Regions from separate parts of the Pseudoduganella sp. RAF53_2 genome, predicted to be linked through region 4. Evidence: predicted binding sites of a transcription regulator. Region 4 holds the regulator's gene; each other region holds the start of a gene.
The links. The regulator sigma-54, encoded in region 4, starts transcription at its own class of promoters, with help from an activator protein. The targets are predictions, from matches to a motif close to TGGCANGNAANCTGCTTT.

Region 1 (5,108 bases), on a different contig from region 4:
TGCGTTGCAGCTGCTGCCATGCCGATTCGATGGCGCCGGCCTGCCAGCCGCCCAGGTAGCTCAGGTGCTCGCCGGCCAGCATCACCCTGCCCTCGCCTTCCAGCAGCAGCGGATAGACCGTCTTGCGCTTTTCTTCATTCCAGTCAGCCCAGCCGCCAAGGTTGTATTGCACGCGGTGCCACGCCACGGAGAAGGCGTTTTCGAAGGAGGAACGGTAGGCCGGGAAGATTTGTTCGCCGGCTTTGACGGCAAATTCGGCCCGCTCGGCCGGCGACAGCGCACTCACTTCGATGGCCGAGGTCTGGTAGTTGTAGTAGCCCAGCAGAACGCCCTTCTTCTTCTGCCAGTTCGAAGAAGGCAGCGAGATCGTGTTGATGCCCGCCATATCGGTCAGCACATGGCCGCCGTAGATCTGGTCGTCCTCTTCCCAGAAGCGGCGCTTCATCTGCAGGCCGATCTTGCCGACCGGCGCATAGGCGACGGTGGCAATGGCCTGCTTGAACTTGTCGGAGAAGTCCGTCTCCACATGGCGCAGCACGGAAAGCGGCAAGGTGCACAGGCAATAGTCGGCCGTGACGCTGCGCAGCTTGCCGCTGGCGGTGTCCTTGTAGGTCACCTTCACGTCGCGCTCACCATGGGTGATCGATTGCACTTCGGCCTTGTACTGGATGTGTCGGCCGACACGCTTTTCGAATGCTTTGGCAATCTGGTCCATGCCACCCACCGGCTGGAACATGGTGTTCTGCATCGGGAAGTCCTGCACCGCGCTGTAAACATTGCCGATGCGGGACTGCAGCAGCTCCTCGAAGCCCAGAGGGTCCGATGCAGTACCGGGATTCAACCCGGCACCGGGATTGACTGCGTAGCCGCGGCCGCTGCGGCCCTTGTAACGCAGGTCCACCTGGTCCAGCTGCCCCTCGTGCGCCAGGTAGTCGAGCAGCGCGCGCTTGTCGTCCGCGCTCAGCTCCTGATCCAGCATATTCCCCTTGACCGCCTTGGCCAGCAGCTCCGCCACATGGCCGCGCATGTCGGCCTTGACCTGGGCCGGACGCAAACGCCGGTTGGCCAGCGGGCCGCCATTCTGCAAGTACACATAAGAATGGTCGTTGTCGTTGACCATCACTTCCAGCGGAACTTCGAACAGGCGGGTGTAGTACAGCGTGGACTGGTGATGCAGCGGAATGCGCCACGGTCCGTGGTTGATGTAATGGCCTTCGTCGAACCTGCACTCCTGCTTCTCGCCGCCGAGCTCCGTCAGCGCGAAGCCTTTACGCGCAGTCTGGCAGCGGCCACCGGCAAATTCGCGCGCCTCCAGTATCTGCACGGAGTAGCCCAGCTTGCCCAGTTCGTAGGCTGCCGTCATGCCGGCCAGGCCTGCGCCCAGAATTACGACGCGCTTGCCTTTTCCGCTGCCGGCCAGCACGGGTGGCGTATTCACCCGCGAAGCAATTCCGATGCCCCAGGCATTCATCGTGTTCAGCAAGAGCCCTGTACCACCCACTGCTGCTGCGCGGTACAGGAACTGCCGCCTTGTTATCGAGCGTTCTTCCATCTGTCACCTCGTCTGCTATGAATGACAGTGGTAAAGCAATCGGTATGCCAAAACGGCTTGCGAAATGACTCTATTCCGGCCCTAAAATAAACTCATTAAACAAAAAGCGCGCCTTATAGGATAAGGCGCGCTTCAATACGATCTACGACATTACTTTGTTTTGTGTAAGCTCTTTTTCAGGCGCTTGCCTCCTGCAAGGCTGGGCGCACCATCGCGATGCGTTCGATTGGACGGCATGCATGGAATTGCAGCGGCGCGGCGGCATCAACCAGATACACCATGCCATCCGCCGACGGGTCGACCGCCACGCGCACCGGCCAGCGTCCACGCGTGCGTGCGCGCTCGAACCAGTGCTCGTTCTCGGCACGCACGCAGCTGAAGTAATTGCCCGCCACGCAGATGCCTTCGGCCGTTACCCACGCTTCGCTGACCGGCAACAGGCAGCAACGCACCAGATCCTCCGGGAACTGCTTGAGGGAGGAGCCGCGGCGGCGCACGCCCCAGTCCCACAGCTGCAATGGTGCGTGCCCGCTGGCGCCCTGCTGATGGTTATAGGCCAGCAGCACGTCCATGGCAATGCGGCGGAATTCCTGCAGCGTGATGATGCCGTCCAGCGTGCCCGCCTTGCCGTCGGCCGCCGCGCCAAAGCAGGCCCGCAGCGCCGCCATCCAGGGACGGGCCGGCGCCTCGAAATCGGCCACACAGCGGATATGGAAATTCGCCAGCAGCGCATCACCGTCTGCACGCAGCATCAGCTCCGGCGGCAGCAGCAAGCGTTCCGGTAAATGGCAGCTCGGCCACTCCTGCGGCGCCAGCAGACGGCCCAGGCGCCGCGCGAAACGCGTCTTCTCTGCAGCGCAGCTGGCTAGCGCTATCATGGCCTGTCCCCAGCTGGGTGCTTCAAAGCTGGCATACATGCCGGCCACCATGCCGCTGAATACATCCGTGATCACATACAGGACAGGCGTTCCGGCCAGCAGCTGCCGGTCCTGCGCGTGCAGCAGCTGCATGCCGAAGGGCAGAATGTCCAGGCGGTAGTCGCTGGCCGGTTGGCCGGTACGCCCTACCGCAGTCGTATCCGGCAGGGGTGCCGGCATCGGCTGCGCAGCGGTCAGATGGTCCTGATCCAGCCAGTAGTTGAACTGGCCAAAGCTCGGAACCGGTTCCGCCGAGGTCACGCGGCGTATCCGGCGCGAATACGGGTCCTGCACACGCTCGCAGAAAAAGTCCCGCGCCATCTCGTCATACGCACCGCGGCGTGAGAACTGCAGGTTGCGGGCCGCGTAGCGTGCAGAAGCCAGCCGAAAAACGGCGCGCATCGCATCGTCCACATTGACGCCTACCTGGCCGCCATCCTTGCGTGGACGTCCCCGTTTGACGCCTGGCGACGCCGTGCGCCGCTTGCCGCGGCCGCCGGAGTTGGCGTAGTCCGGCAACAGGGCATTGGGCGTTTGGCCACGCTGCCAGTAACGGCGCAGATAGCGGTAGATGGTGGGGTGCGACACGCCATGCTGCCGGGTCGCCGCCTGCACCAGCTGGCCGCGCCGGCCAGGCTCGTAGATGTCGGGCTCCTGTGTGATCAGGTCGGAGATCACATTCCAGGCACGTTCGCGCAACTCGACATGCTTGGGCGGCAGTGCCTCGGTGTTCGTCACCACCAGGTAAGGATCGGATTCCAGACGCCGTATGCGGCCCTTGCCGATTTCGCCTTCCAGCACGGACAGGCGATGCAATTCGACTTCCGCTGCTTCGGAAGCCACGTCGAACACGTAGGCGAAACTGCGTGCCACATCGATCCACAGAATCCGGACGATGCGGCGCCTCGGTTCACTAAATTCAAGGAGATCGTTTCGCAATAACATTCGCCACCTTTCAAAAAAAGGATAACCAGGCAATGTTTATGCAATTTCCAGGCCATGAATGAAATGGCGCTGTAAGGCGGGTTTGGCGTCAGCGGCGGCTTACTTGTGGTGCAAATTCAACACAAACTGCACCGCCACTGTGCGCGATACGTAGTATTACTTAGCCTTTTTCACCGGCTTCTTGGGCGGCGTGTGCTTGCCCGATTCGGGCGGCATTTCATCGGCGAGGCTGATCTTCAGCTGCTGCCCACCGACCCAGACCTTTTTCAGATGACGGAAAATCTCGTCCGGCATCCCGTCCGGCATTTCGAGGAAGGTGTGATCGCCCATGATCTCGATGCGGCCGATGTAGCGCGCTTCCAGACCGCTTTCGTTGGCGATGGCGCCCACCAGGTTGGCCGGCGTGGCCGAGTGCTGGCTGCCCACTTCCACGCGGTAGGCGCGCATCGGCACGCCGGGGCCTTCCGCCTTGTCCTTCTTTTTCTTCTTCGGCTTTTCGTCGAAGGCCATATCCTCGTCATCCGCGCGCGCCGCCAGTTCAGGCTCCGGGCGCTTGCGTGGCGAAGGTGCCGCCGGAGCAGGCGCTGCGGCCGGCGCCGTCTCGCCGTCGCGGTGGATGCGCAGGGTCTGGCCTGCCACACGCAGACCGGCGATCACGTCCAGTGTGCCGGCTGGCAAGTCGTCCGGCATATCCAGCACAGTGTAGTCGTCGAAGATCTCGATGCGGCCGATGTATTTGGAATCGACGCCGCCTTCGTTGGCGATGGCGCCCACGATATTGCCGGGGCGGACGCCGTGGCGGTAGCCCACTTCCACGCGATAGGTCTGCATGCCTGGTTCAGCTTCGCGCGGCATGCGCTCCTTCTTCGCGCGAGGTTCACGTGGTTCGCGCGGTTCGCGCTGAGGGCGGTCGTCGCGCTCGGCGCGTTCCGGACGCGGCGCGCCGTCGTCGTGCCAGCCGCGTTCCAGCGATTTATCCAGCAGCAGCGGCTTGCCACCGCGTCCCATCATGGCCAGCGCCGCCGCGATTTCAGTGGCCGGCACATTGTGCTCGTTCTCGTAGTCTTCGATCAGGGACTGGAAATGCTCCAGGCCACCGGCCGCCAGCGTTTCCGTGATCTCGTCCTTGAAGCGCTGGACACGTACATCGTTCACCGCCTGCAGGGTCGGCAGCTGCATCGGCGTGACCGGCTGGCGCGTGGTGCGCTCGATCAGCTTGAGCAGGTTGCGCTCGCGCGGCGTGATGAACAGGATCGCCTCGCCGCTGCGGCCGGCGCGGCCGGTGCGGCCGATGCGGTGGGTGTAGCTTTCCGGGTCGTAGGGTACGTCGTAGTTGACCACGTGACTGATGCGCTCCACGTCCAGGCCGCGCGCGGCGACGTCGGTGGCGACCAGGATATCGATCTTGCCGTCCTTGAGCTGGCCGATCATGCGCTCACGCGCGGCCTGCTGCATATCGCCGTTGATGGCGCCGGCCGAGAAGCCGCGCGCCTGCAGGCGTTCCGCCAGTTCTTCCGTTCCCAGCTTGGTGCGGGAGAAGATGATCATGCCGTCGAACGGTTCCGCTTCCAGAATGCGGGTCAGCGCATCCAGCTTGTGCATGCCGCTCACCAGCCAGTAGCGCTGGCGGATATTGGTGTTGGTGGTGGTCTTCGCCGCCACCATCACTTCGGCCGGGTTGTGCAGATAAGTGG
Region 2 (3,081 bases), on a different contig from region 4:
AACGCGGATTCCTCGTTCTGGTCGAACATCGCAGGCGAAGCGCGCAAGTCCTTCCGTACGCTGGAGGACTACCGCAATTACATCGTGCAGCTGAACGACATGCCGCGCTACTTCGATGAAGAGGTGGCCAATATGCGCACGGGCCTGAAGCGCGGTTTCACGCCGCCCAAGGTGACGCTGCAAGGCCGCGATGGCTCGCTGACCTCCGTCACCGAAGCCAAGCCGGAAGAGGTGGTGTTCTTCGCACCGTTCAAGCAGATGCCGGCCACCATTCCGGCCGCGGAACAGGCCAGGCTGCGCGAAGCGGCGCTGAAGGCCATCAATGAATCCGTGATCCCGGCTCACCTCAAGCTGCTGAAATTCATGCGCGAGGAATACGTGCCGCATGCACGCGAAGCACTGGCCGCCGAAAGCCTGCCGGACGGGAAGGCTTACTACCACTCGAAGATCGTCGAGTTCACCACCACCAATCTGAGCGCGGACCAGATCCACCAGATCGGCCTCGATGAAATGGCCAAGATCCGCGGCGAGATGCTGCAGGTGATGAAGCAGGTGGACTTCAAAGGCGATCTGCCGGCCTTCCTGCAATTCCTGCGCAGCGATCCGCAGTTCTACGCCAAGACGCCGGAAGAGCTGCTGATGCGCGCGGCCTGGATCGCGAAAAAATTCGACGGCAAAGTGAGCCAGTATTTCGGCCGCCTGCCGCGCAGCCGCTTCGGCATCATTCCGGTGCCGCCGGAGCAGGCGCCTTACTACACCTCGGGCCGCGGCGGTCCCGGCGTCTACCTGGTCAACACCTACAATCTGCCGGCGCGCGCGCTGTACAGCCTTCCAGCACTGACCCTGCATGAGTCGGCGCCGGGCCACGCATTCCAGATGCCGATCGCGCTGGAGCAGAAGGGCCGACCGCCATTCCGCAATGCCTACATCTCCGCCTTTGGCGAAGGCTGGGCGCTGTACTCGGAACGCCTGGGCAGCGAGATGGGCATGTACGACACGCCGTATGAAGTGTTCGGCATGCTGAGCTATCAGGCATGGCGCGCATCGCGTCTGGTGGTCGACACCGGCATCCACGCCAAGGGCTGGACGCGCGAGCAGGCGCAGAAGTACCTGCTCGACAATACGGCACTGTCCGCGCATGAAGTGGAAACGGAAGTGGACCGCTATATTTCGTGGCCGGGCCAGGCGCTGTCCTACTACCTGGGCGAGATGGCCATCATCGATGCGCGCAAGAAAGCGGAAGCCGCGCTGGGCGACAAGTTCGATATCCGCGCTTTCCACGACACCGTGCTGGAACTGGGCTCGGTGCCGCTGCCGGTTTTGCAGGCACGCATCGATGCCTTCATTGCTGACGGCGGCAAGAGTCCATACCCGAAAGAGTGAAATTTTGCCGGGGGCGGCGCACCAGTGTGGTGCGCCGCCCCCGGCTGGTGCGGAAATCCCCGACTGTAGGGTGTTGCAGCATGGCACGCATATTGCACTACTTGGTGTATGCGCGACAGCACCGTACAGCACGACAGCAACCACAGCCAGCATGAGGCCTGGCACGCCAGGCTCGCGCTCGGCTTCACCCATGCACATGGCGCCACGCGCCTGACCCGGCGCGAGCACCACGGTCCGCTGCGCGTCCAGAAACCTCTTTATCCCGAAGACCAGCAAGTCTGTCATGCCATCGTGGTGCATCCACCGGGCGGCGTGGTGGGCGGCGACCATCTCGACATTGCGGTGCAGGCTGCGGCCGGCACCCATGCCGTGCTGACCACGCCGGGCGCCGCCAAGTGGTATCGCGCCAACGGCAAGGTCTCGCGCCAGCAGGTCAGTCTGCACGCAGCCGGCCGCGCCGCCATCGAATGGCTGCCGCAGGAAGCCATCTTCTACGACGAAACCATCGCCGAACTGGAGCACGACGTCGAGCTGAATGCGGACGCCAGCTATATAGGCTGCGACATTATTTGCCTGGGGCGCCGCGCATCAGGCGAGCGCTTCCGCTCCGGCCGCGTGGCGCAGCGCTGCCGCATCCGGCGCGGCGGCAAGCTGCTCTGGTGGGAGCAGGGCGTCATCACGCCCGAGGCATTGCGCAGCCGTTTCGGCCTGCGTGGCCAGTCCGTGTGCGCAACGATGCTGGCGGTCGGCGCGTCGCTGTCCATCAGCGCCCTTCAGGAAGTACGCGCCATCGGCGGGCCGCATTTCGGCGCCTCCCTGCTCAGGAACCTGCTGGTGGTACGCCATATCGGCGACGACAGCGAAGCGGCGCGTGCCCTGATGCTGGATGCCTGGCGCGTGCTGCGTCCGCATGTGATGCAGCGCGCCGCCACGCCGCTGCGCAGCTGGCATACATAGGAAAGCCCATGGACCTGACACCCCGCGAGAAGGACAAACTCCTGATTTTCACCGCCGCCCTGCTGGCGGAGCGGCGCCGCGCACGCGGCCTGAAACTGAACTATCCCGAAGCCGTCGCGCTGATCAGCGCCGCCATCATGGAAGGTGCGCGCGACGGCAAGAGCGTGGCCGAACTGATGGCCGAGGGCACGCGCATCCTGACCCGTGACGATGTGATGGACGGCATCGCCGACATGATTCCCGACATCCAGGTCGAAGCCACTTTTCCGGACGGCAGCAAGCTGGTGACCGTCCATCAACCCATCCCCTGATAAATCAACATGGAATGCATCATGACTCCCGGCGAATACAAACTTGAGCCCGGCGACATCAGCCTCAATGCTGGCCGCACAACGGTCAGCGTGACGGTGGAAAATCGTGGTGACCGCCCCATCCAGGTCGGCTCCCATTTCCATTTCTTTGAAGTGAACTCGGCGCTGTATTTCGAACGCTGGAAAGCGTACGGCATGCGGCTGAATATTGCGGCCGGCACCGCCGTACGCTTCGAACCCGGCCAGAAGCGCACCGTCGAACTGGTCAAGCTCGATGGCGACCGCGAGGTGTGGGGATTCAGCGCCCAGGTGCAGGGCAAACTGAAGGAGTAGGCCACCCATGGCATCCATCACGCGCCGCGCCTACGCCGAGATGTACGGTCCCACCACCGGGGACCGCATCCGCCTGGCCGATACGGAACTGTTCATC
Region 3 (4,089 bases), on a different contig from region 4:
CCGACCACAGGCCGGTGTGCCTGGCGTAGTGTTCCACCAGCTTGACCAGATCGTCGTCGCGGCCGGTCAGCTTCAGGTACTTGATGGTCTGCTCGTCGATGGAGAACATCGCGGCCGTGGCGCCGAATTCAGGCGCCATGTTCGAGATGGTGGCGCGGTCGCCCAGCGTCAGCGCGGTGGCGCCTTCGCCGTAGAACTCCAGATAAGCCGACACGACTTTTTCCTTGCGCAGGAATTCGGTCAGCGCCAGCACCGTGTCGGTGGCGGTGATGCCTGGCTGTGGTTTGCCGGTCAGCTCAACGCCGACGATGTCCGGCAGGCGCATCCAGGATGCGCGGCCCAGCATCACGGTTTCGGCTTCCAGGCCGCCCACGCCGATGGCGATCACGCCCAGTGCGTCCACCATCGGGGTGTGGGAGTCAGTGCCAACCAGCGTGTCCGGATAGGCCACGTTGTCGCTCACCTGGATCACCGGCGACATGCGCTCCAGATTGATCTGGTGCAGGATGCCGTTACCCGGCGGGATCACGTCCACGTTCTGGAAGGCTTTCTTGGTCCAGTCGATGAAGTGGAAGCGGTCTTCGTTACGGCGGTCTTCAATGGCGCGGTTCTTTTCGAACGCGTCCGGATCGAAGCCGCCGCATTCGACGGCCAGCGAGTGGTCAACCACCAGCTGGGTCGGCACAACAGGATTCACCAGCGACGGATCACCGCCCTGGTCGGCGATGGCGTCGCGCAGGCCGGCCAGGTCCACCAGCGCGGTCTGGCCCAGAATGTCGTGGCAAACCACGCGGGCCGGGAACCACGGGAAGTCCAGGTCCCGTTTGCGTTCGATCAGCTGTTCCAGGGACGCGTTCAGCGTGGATGGGTCGCAGCGGCGCACCAGGTTCTCTGCCAGCACACGCGAGGTGTAAGGCAGCTTGTCGTAAGCGCCTGGCTTGATCGCATCGACGGCTTCACGCGCGTCGAAGTAATCGAGCTGGGTGCCCGGCAGCTTTTTGCGGAATGTGGAGTTCATTATTTGCGGTCCTTGATCGGTACGAATTGCAGGTCCTCAGGGCCTACGTAGTTTGCGCTTGGGCGAATGATCTTGTTGTCGATGCGCTGCTCGATGATGTGCGCGGACCAGCCGGAGGTACGGGAGATCACGAACAATGGCGTGAACATGGCGGTCGGCACGCCCATCATGTGGTACGACACGGCGGAGAACCAGTCCAGGTTCGGGAACATCTTCTTGATCTCCCACATCACGGATTCCAGGCGCTCGGCGATGTCGAACATCTTGGTGGAACCGGCTTCTTCGGACAGCTGGCGCGCCACGTCCTTGATCACCACGTTACGCGGGTCGGAGATGGTGTACACAGGGTGTCCAAATCCGATCACCACTTCCTTGTTTTCCACGCGCTTGCGGATGTCGGCTTCGGCTTCGTCCGGGTTCTCGTAGCGCTTCTGGATTTCGAAGGCGAATTCGTTGGCGCCGCCGTGTTTCGGGCCGCGCAGCGCGCCGATAGCGCCGGTCACTGCGGAGTAGATGTCGGAGCCGGTACCAGCGATCACGCGGCTGGTGAAGGTGGAAGCGTTGAACTCGTGTTCCGCGTACAGGATCAGCGAGGTGTGCATCGCACGCACCCAGCTTTCGCTTGGCTTCTCGCCGTGCAGCAGGTGCAGGAAGTGGCCGCCGATGGAGTCGTCGTCGGTTTCCACTTCGATGCGCTTGCCATTGTGGCTGAAGTGGTACCAGTACAACAGCATGGAGCCGAAGGATGCCATCAGGCGGTCGGCGATGTCGCGTGCGCCGGCGATGTTGTGGTCATCCTTTTCCGGCAGGGTGCAGCCCAGCACTGAGCAGCCGGTACGCATCACGTCCATCGGGTGAGCGGATGCTGGCAGCGCTTCTAGTGCCGACTTCACGGATTGCGGCAGGCCGCGCAGCGCTTTCAGCTTGGTCTTGTAGCCCTTCAGTTCGGCTGCGGTTGGCAGCTTGCCGTGTACCAGCAGGAAGGCGATTTCTTCGAATTCGCAGACGTTGGCCACGTCCAGGATGTCGTAGCCGCGGTAGTGCAGGTCGTTACCCGTTTTGCCCACGGAGCACAGCGCGGTGTTACCCGCTGCAACGCCGGACAGGGCGACGGATTTTTTTGGCTTGAAGGTTGGTGCGTCGGTCATTTCAAATCTCCTCGGATTACTTGATTATTTTTTCTGTGCTGCGAACAGTGCATCCAGCTTCTGCTCGAAATCGTGATAGTTGATGCGTTCATACAGTTCGGCACGGGTCTGCATGGTGTCGACCACATTCTGCTGCGTACCGTCGCGGCGAATCGCGCCGTACACGTTTTCAGCCGCCTTGTTCATGGCACGGAAAGCGGACAGCGGATACAGCACCAGGCCCACATCAGCGGACTTCAGTTCTTCAACGGTGAACAGCGGGGTCGAGCCGAACTCGGTGATGTTGGCCAGGATCGGCACCTTCACCGCCTTGGCGAACTGCTTGTACATGTCCAGCGTGATCATCGCCTCAGGGAAGATCATGTCGGCGCCCGCTTCAACGCAGGCCACGGCGCGTTCGATGGCGGCATCGAGGCCTTCCACGGCCAGCGCATCGGTGCGGYCCATGATCACGAAGTTTTCATCGGTACGCGCGTCAACGGCGGCCTTGATACGGTCCACCATTTCGCCCTGCGACACGATTTCCTTGCCCGGACGGTGACCGCAGCGCTTCGCGCCAACCTGGTCTTCGATGTGCATGGCGGCGGCGCCGAACTTGATCATGGACTTCACAGTGCGCGCCACGTTGAAGGCGGAGGCGCCAAAGCCGGTATCGACGTCGACCAGCAGCGGCAGGTCGCACACGTCGGTGATGCGGCGCACGTCGGTCAGCACGTCGTCCAGGTTCGAGATGCCGAGATCCGGCAGGCCCAGGGAACCGGCTGCCACGCCGCCGCCGGACAGGTAAATCGCGCGGAAGCCGGCGCGCTTTGCCAGCAGAGCGTGGTTGGCGTTGATCGCGCCCACCACCTGCAGCGGGGATTCTTCTTTGACGGCCTGGCGGAAGGCGGCGCCTGCGGAATATTGGCTCATGATGTCCTTTCAGCGGTTTAGTTTGCGCACTTATCTGCAAGTGCCGTGCCAGCTACCCACCTCCAGCAAAATCAAGGACTTGCAACATTTCGCTCATAGTGCGACGTTTCACATTGAAACAATGAAARAGCTATAATTGAAACATGCGACATTCCACGCCACTGCCCTTCGATCCCGCCGACAAGCCAGTCATCTGGACCGTGGCCGTTTCACGGCTGTCCGAACTGTTCCGCGACATCACGCCGGAATACGACGCGCTGGCCACCATCGAGCCGATCAACCTCGGTTTCGATGAAGCGGCGCGCCACATCCGCGAACGCCTCGCCACGGAACGTTGCGACGCGGTGATCGCGGCCGGCTCCAACGCGGCTTATCTGAAAGGCCGTTTGTCGGTGCCGCTGGTGATAGCACGGGCCAGCGGTTTCGACTTCATGCAGGCGCTGGCGCGGGCGCGCAAGGTGTCATCGCGCATTGGCGTGATCACCTACCAGGACGAACTGCCTGCGCTGGCCGAATTCGCCGCCACCTTCGGCGTCGACATCGAACGCCGCACCTATACTGCCGAAGAAGATGCACGCGCCCAGATCAACGACCTGAAGGCGTCAGGCATCAAAGCCATCGTCGGCGGCGGACGCATCACCGACCTCGCGGAAGAAGCCGGACTGACGGGCGTCTTTGTGTACTCCTCCACCTCGATCCGCCAGGCCTTTGACGACGCGCTGGAAATCGCCCGCCTGGCGCAACTGGAATCGAATCGCGGCCATCGTACCGTGGTGGCCGACACGCTGCGCGCCAAGCACGGGCTGGCCGACCTGCGCGGCGAATCGGAGGCGATGGAGCGCGTGCGGCAAGCCGTGGTGCTGTACGCGAAGTCGCCGGCCACGGTGCTGATTCAGGGCGAAACGGGCGCGGGCAAGGAGCTGGTGGCGCAGGCCATCCACCGCGAAAGTCCGCGTGCGCTGGGCGTGAACCGTCCCTTTGTCGCGGTGAATTGCGGCGCGATTGCGGAAT
Region 4 (5,108 bases):
AACTGGGCCTGACCGAAGAGCAGGTCGGCTTCATCGGCGACGATGTGGTGGACCTGCCTATCCTGAGCCGCGTCGGTTTCGCCGTGAGTGTGCCGAACGGCCGCCCGGAAGTGCACAGCCGCGTGCATCACGTGACCCAGGCCAGCGGTGGCCGCGGTGCAGTGCGCGAGGTGTGCGAATTCGTGCTGCGCGCTCAGGGCAATTTTGAGCGCATCATGGCGCAATTCATGGTGTAAGGAAGCAGTATGCGCAACCAGAGGACCTCTCACCGTGTCAGGCTTTCGATCGGCATGATGCTGGCGCTGTTCGCAGCCGTCGGCACCTTCTGGCTGCTCGAACTGCTGAACCGCGAAGGCGAGGAAATGCAGGCGGCCGCCAAGCTCACGGAGCCTGACTACATCGTCGAGCGCTTCAGCTTTGTGCGTCTGAGCAAAGAGGGCAAGCCGGCGTATATCGTTTCCGGCGACAAGCTGACCCACCGCCCGATTGACGATTCGTCCGAGATCGACAAGCCCGTCGTGCGCAAGATCACGCCGGACCTGCCGCCAATGGACATTCACGCCAAAACGGCGCGCGTGGACGACAGCAATAGCCGCGTCAAGCTGGCCGGCAATGTGACCGCCGACCGCGCCGGCACCGAGACCGTAAAGAGCTTCAGCATGAAGACTGAAGCGATGACGATTTATCCGGACGAAGACCGGATGGAAACGGACCAGGCGTTCACCGCCACGTCCGGCAACGCCAAGCTGACAGGCACTGGCCTGAAGGTGAATAACGCCACCAGCCAGGCGGAAGTGAACCAGCGCATGCGCCTGGTGTATCCGCCTGCCCCTCAGCGTTGAGCAAGAATTTTCGGAGCATACATGAAAAAGAAACTGAGCAAGTTATTGCTGCTGTCCCTGCTGCCGCTGATGGGCCTGAACCTGGCCCGCGCGGAAAAGGCGGACTCCCTCAAGCCAACGGTGATCGAAGCCAATCAGGGCACCACGGATGAAGTGAAGCAGACCCGCACGCTGATCGGCGACGTGGTGCTGACCCGCGGCACGCTGCTGATGAAGGCAGGCCGCGCGCTGGTGACGGAAGATCCGCAGGGCTATCAGTACGTGACCTTCTGGGCGGCGCCGAACGCGCTGGCCACTTTCCGCCAGAAGCGCGATGGCGCCGGCGACCAGTGGGTCGAAGGCCAGGCCGAGCGCATCGAATACGACCAGAAGTCCGAACTGGTGCGCCTGATTTCCAAGGCCAAGGTCACGCGCCTGGAAGGCGCCAAGACCACCGATGAAGTTGAAGGTCCTTTCATTTCCTACGACAGCCGCAAGGAATTCTTCTCCGTGCAGAACTCCACCACGGGCGAGAGCAAGCAGGGCGGCGGCCGCGTGAAGATGGTGATCCAGCCTTCGCAAGCCAACGCACCAGCGCCTGCAACGCCGGTAACTCCAGCTACCACTCCGGCGGTCAAATGAATATGGCGGAGAACAATTGCAGCAGCACCCTGGTTGTCAAAGGTCTGCAAAAGACCTATGGCAAACGCCAGGTGGTGCATGACGTTTCGCTGCAGGTCGATTGCGGTGAAGTGGTAGGGCTGCTGGGACCAAACGGTGCCGGCAAGACGACGTCGTTCTATATGATCGTGGGACTGGTGGCATCCGACGCTGGCACCATCGATATCGGTGGCATCGATGTATCGAGCCTGCCGATTCACAAGCGCGCCACGCTGGGCCTGTCCTACCTGCCGCAGGAAGCTTCGGTGTTCCGTAAGCTGACCGTGGAAGAGAATATCCGTGCCGTGCTGGAGATCCAGTGTTGAGATTGCACGGGCTCTTGCCACTAACCCACGCTTCGTTCTTCTGGACGAACCTTTTGCCGGCGTGGACCCGATTGCCGTGATCGAAATCCAACGGATTGTGCGTTTTCTGAAGGAGCGCAACATCGGCGTCTTAATTACCGACCACAATGTGCGTGAGACGCTCGGCATTTGCGACCGCGCCTACATCATCAACCAGGGTTCGGTACTGGCTTCCGGCCGCCCTGACGACATTATTGCTGACGAATCCGTGCGCCGCGTCTACCTCGGCGAACACTTCCGGATGTAAGAAAGGCCCATGAAACAATCACTGCAACTGCGAACTTCGCAACACCTGGCGCTTACGCCGCAACTGCAACAGTCGATCCGCCTGTTGCAGCTGTCGACGCTTGAGCTGCACCAGGAGTTGGAGCAGCTGCTCAGTGATAACCCATTACTGGAGCGGCTGGACGATCCACTGGACAATTCCGTGCGCCTGCTGGCGGACGGCGCCATCAGCCAGGGCAGCGGCAATGGCGAAGCGCCGCCGCAAGAAAACGGCCAGGCTGCCAGCGAAGGCGGCGAGGGCGCGGAAGCACCTGCGGCCGACGGCGAGAGCTATGAAGGCAACGGCGAGGGCGATGCTGTTGACGACTGGAGCAATTCCTCCAGCAGCAAGTCGCCCGATGATGAAGACGGCCGTCCGCAACTGGAAGCCAGCGGCTGCACGCTGCGCGAGCATTTGCTGGAGCAGATGCGCGTGACCGTGCAGGAACCGCGCGACCGCGCGCTGATGGAAATCATCATCGATGCGCTGGACGAAAACGGCTACCTGGAAGAGCCGTTGGAAGAAATCCATGCGCGTCTGCCGGAAGAGCTGGAAATCGAACTGGAAGAATTGCGTACGTCGCTGGCGCTGCTGCAGACTTTCGATCCCATTGGCGTGGGCGCGCGCAATGCGTCCGAGTGCCTGGCGCTGCAAATCAAGCGCTTGCCGAACATCCCGCTGGTAACGCGCCGCATGGCGCTATGCATCGTCGAGAAGCACCTGGCCTGGTTCGCCCAGCGTGAATTCAACAAGCTGAAAAAAGCCCTCGACTGCGACGACGAAGACCTGCGTGAAGCGCAGGCCGTGATCCGCCAGTGCAATCCGCATCCGGGCGCTGAATTTGCGTCAGACGTGTCAGACTACGTGGTGCCTGACGTGATCGTGAAGAAGGGGCGCAACGGCTGGATCGTCATGCTGAACAATGATGTGATGCCGCGCCTGCGTGTGAATGCGCTGTACGCCAGCCTGCTCAAGCAGGGCAAAGGCGAGAGCCAGATGAGCGCACAGCTGCAGGAAGCCAAGTGGCTGATCAAGAATATGCGCCAGCGTTTCGATACGATTTTGCGCGTTGCACAAGCGATCGTTGAAAGGCAGAAGAACTTTTTCAGTCATGGTGCAGTTGCCATGAGACCCCTTGTGTTGCGTGAAATAGCTGATACACTGGGACTACACGAGAGCACTATTTCTCGGGTAACAACTCAAAAATATATGCTCACCCCGCATGGAATGTTTGAGTTGAAGTACTTTTTTGGCAGCCACGTCGCAACCGAAGCCGGGGGTGAAGCTTCCTCTACTGCGATCCGTGCGCTGATCGTGCAATTGACAGGAGCTGAAGACCCTAAAAATCCTTTATCCGACAGTAAGATTGCGGACATGCTGGGAGAACAGGGCATGGTGATTGCGCGACGTACTGTTGCCAAGTATCGCGAAGCTCTGAAAATTCCTCCCGTTAGCCTCCGCAAGTCTTTGTAGTGCACGGTTCCGCTGCACGCCACCAGCGTGTACGAACTAGTAAGCGACATCATCTTTAGGAGTGTGTATGAATCTCACCATCAGTGGACATCATGTCGAAGTGACCCCAGCGATTCGCGAGTACGTGCAGAACAAGCTGGAGCGGGTTAAGCGCCATTTCGATCAAGTGATTGATATTGCTGTCATCCTGACTGTAGATAACCTCACCGAGAAAGAAAAACGTCAAAAAGCGGAGATCAATCTGCGTATGTCGGGTAAGACTGTGTATGTGGAGAGCCTGTCGCAAGACCTGTATGCCGCCATCGATACGCTGATCGACAAACTGGACCGCCAGGTCATGAAGTACAAGGCCCGCGTCCAGAATCACAACCACGAAGCGATCAAGCATATCCCGGACACTTACGAAGCACCTGTCACCGTCATGTAAAGGAGTGGCGGGACAATCAAACTAAGGGCGCATCTGGCGCCCTTTTTTGCGCCCCGCGCCGCTGGCTGTGGCGCGATAAAATAAACAATATTAATTATTTAGTATCTTGTTCATGAGCGAATACGTCCACACCCAAGTCAGCAACGGCACCGGCTTCATCACCCTCGACCGCCCCAAGGCTCTGAACTCCCTTTCCCTCGACATGGTGCGCGCCATTACTCAGGCGCTGCTGGCCTGGCGCGAGGACGCAGACGTGGCTGCGGTGGTGATCCGCAGCAGCAGCGAGAAAGCGCTGTGCGCGGGTGGCGATATCCGCTTCTTCCACGATGTCGGCCAGAAAACGCCGCAGGGCGACAGCGCGCTGCTGGAAGATTTCTTCACCGAGGAATATGCACTAAATCATTTAATCCATTTCTACCCCAAGCCATACATTTCGCTGATGGACGGCGTGGTGATGGGCGGCGGCATGGGCATCGCGCAGGGCGGGCCGGATTGCGGCGTGCGCATCGTGACCAGCCGCACCAGGATGGCCATGCCGGAAGTGAACATCGGGCTGTTCCCGGACGTGGGCGGCAGCCATTTCCTGTCCCACGCGCCGGGCGCACTGGGCATGTGGCTGGGCCTGACCGGCCTGACCGTCGGCGCCGCCGATGCGCTCTACCTGGGGCTGGCCGATCATTTCGTGCCGGAAGCCGAATGGCGCACCCTGGGCGCGCTGATCGATGCTTCCCACGGTTCGGCTCAGCAGGAGGCCATCGCGGCCTTTGCAGCCCCGTTAAAGACCTTGGCGGGGCAAAGCGAACTGGAAGCTCAGCGTTCGCTCATCGATCGCCATTTCTCGGCCGGCAGCGTGACCGCCATCATGGATTCTCTGCGTGGCGACGCCGATCCGTTCGCACAAAAATCATTGAGCGCGATGGCCCAGCGCTCGCCGATCATGATGTGCGTCACCCACGAATTGCTGCGCCGCGGCACGACCCTTGGCGTGGCCGATTGCCTGCGCATGGAACGCAATCTGGTACGACGTAATTTCGAGCATGGCGAAATCCTGGAAGGCGTACGCGCCCTGGTGATCGACAAGGACAATGCCCCGCGCT

Region 1: a site for sigma-54 is predicted at 1,585-1,602, ahead of AB4Z11_RS11025 (flavin monoamine oxidase family protein). Genes of this name have one in related genera too.
Region 2: a site for sigma-54 is predicted at 1,465-1,482, ahead of AB4Z11_RS23635 (urease accessory protein UreD). Genes of this name have one in related genera too.
Region 3: a site for sigma-54 is predicted at 3,112-3,129, ahead of prpB (methylisocitrate lyase). Genes of this name have one in related genera too.

The regions. Positions count from the first base shown of each region.
Region 1 is NZ_JBFRDW010000144.1:5,139-10,246, reverse strand. It holds gene AB4Z11_RS11025 (flavin monoamine oxidase family protein) at 1-1,552, opposite strand, end outside; gene AB4Z11_RS11020 (Mu transposase C-terminal domain-containing protein) at 1,729-3,342, opposite strand; gene AB4Z11_RS11015 (DEAD/DEAH box helicase) at 3,571-5,108, opposite strand, start outside.
Region 2 is NZ_JBFRDW010000489.1:1,006-4,086, reverse strand. It holds gene AB4Z11_RS23640 (DUF885 domain-containing protein) at 1-1,383, shown strand, start outside; gene AB4Z11_RS23635 (urease accessory protein UreD) at 1,492-2,340, shown strand; gene AB4Z11_RS23630 (urease subunit gamma) at 2,349-2,651, shown strand; gene AB4Z11_RS23625 (urease subunit beta) at 2,673-2,984, shown strand; partial or broken gene AB4Z11_RS23620 (urease subunit alpha) at 2,992-3,081, shown strand, end outside.
Region 3 is NZ_JBFRDW010000424.1:333-4,421, forward strand. It holds partial or broken gene AB4Z11_RS21855 (aconitase family protein) at 1-1,018, opposite strand, end outside; gene prpC (bifunctional 2-methylcitrate synthase/citrate synthase) at 1,018-2,166, opposite strand; gene prpB (methylisocitrate lyase) at 2,191-3,078, opposite strand; gene prpR (propionate catabolism operon regulatory protein PrpR) at 3,222-4,089, shown strand, end outside.
Region 4 is NZ_JBFRDW010000050.1:6,932-12,039, reverse strand. It holds gene AB4Z11_RS05160 (KdsC family phosphatase) at 1-236, shown strand, start outside; gene lptC (LPS export ABC transporter periplasmic protein LptC) at 246-842, shown strand; gene lptA (lipopolysaccharide transport periplasmic protein LptA) at 864-1,463, shown strand; partial or broken gene AB4Z11_RS05145 (LPS export ABC transporter ATP-binding protein) at 1,466-2,093, shown strand; gene AB4Z11_RS05140 (RNA polymerase factor sigma-54) at 2,103-3,584, shown strand; gene hpf (ribosome hibernation-promoting factor, HPF/YfiA family) at 3,652-4,011, shown strand; gene AB4Z11_RS05130 (enoyl-CoA hydratase/isomerase family protein) at 4,124-5,108, shown strand, end outside.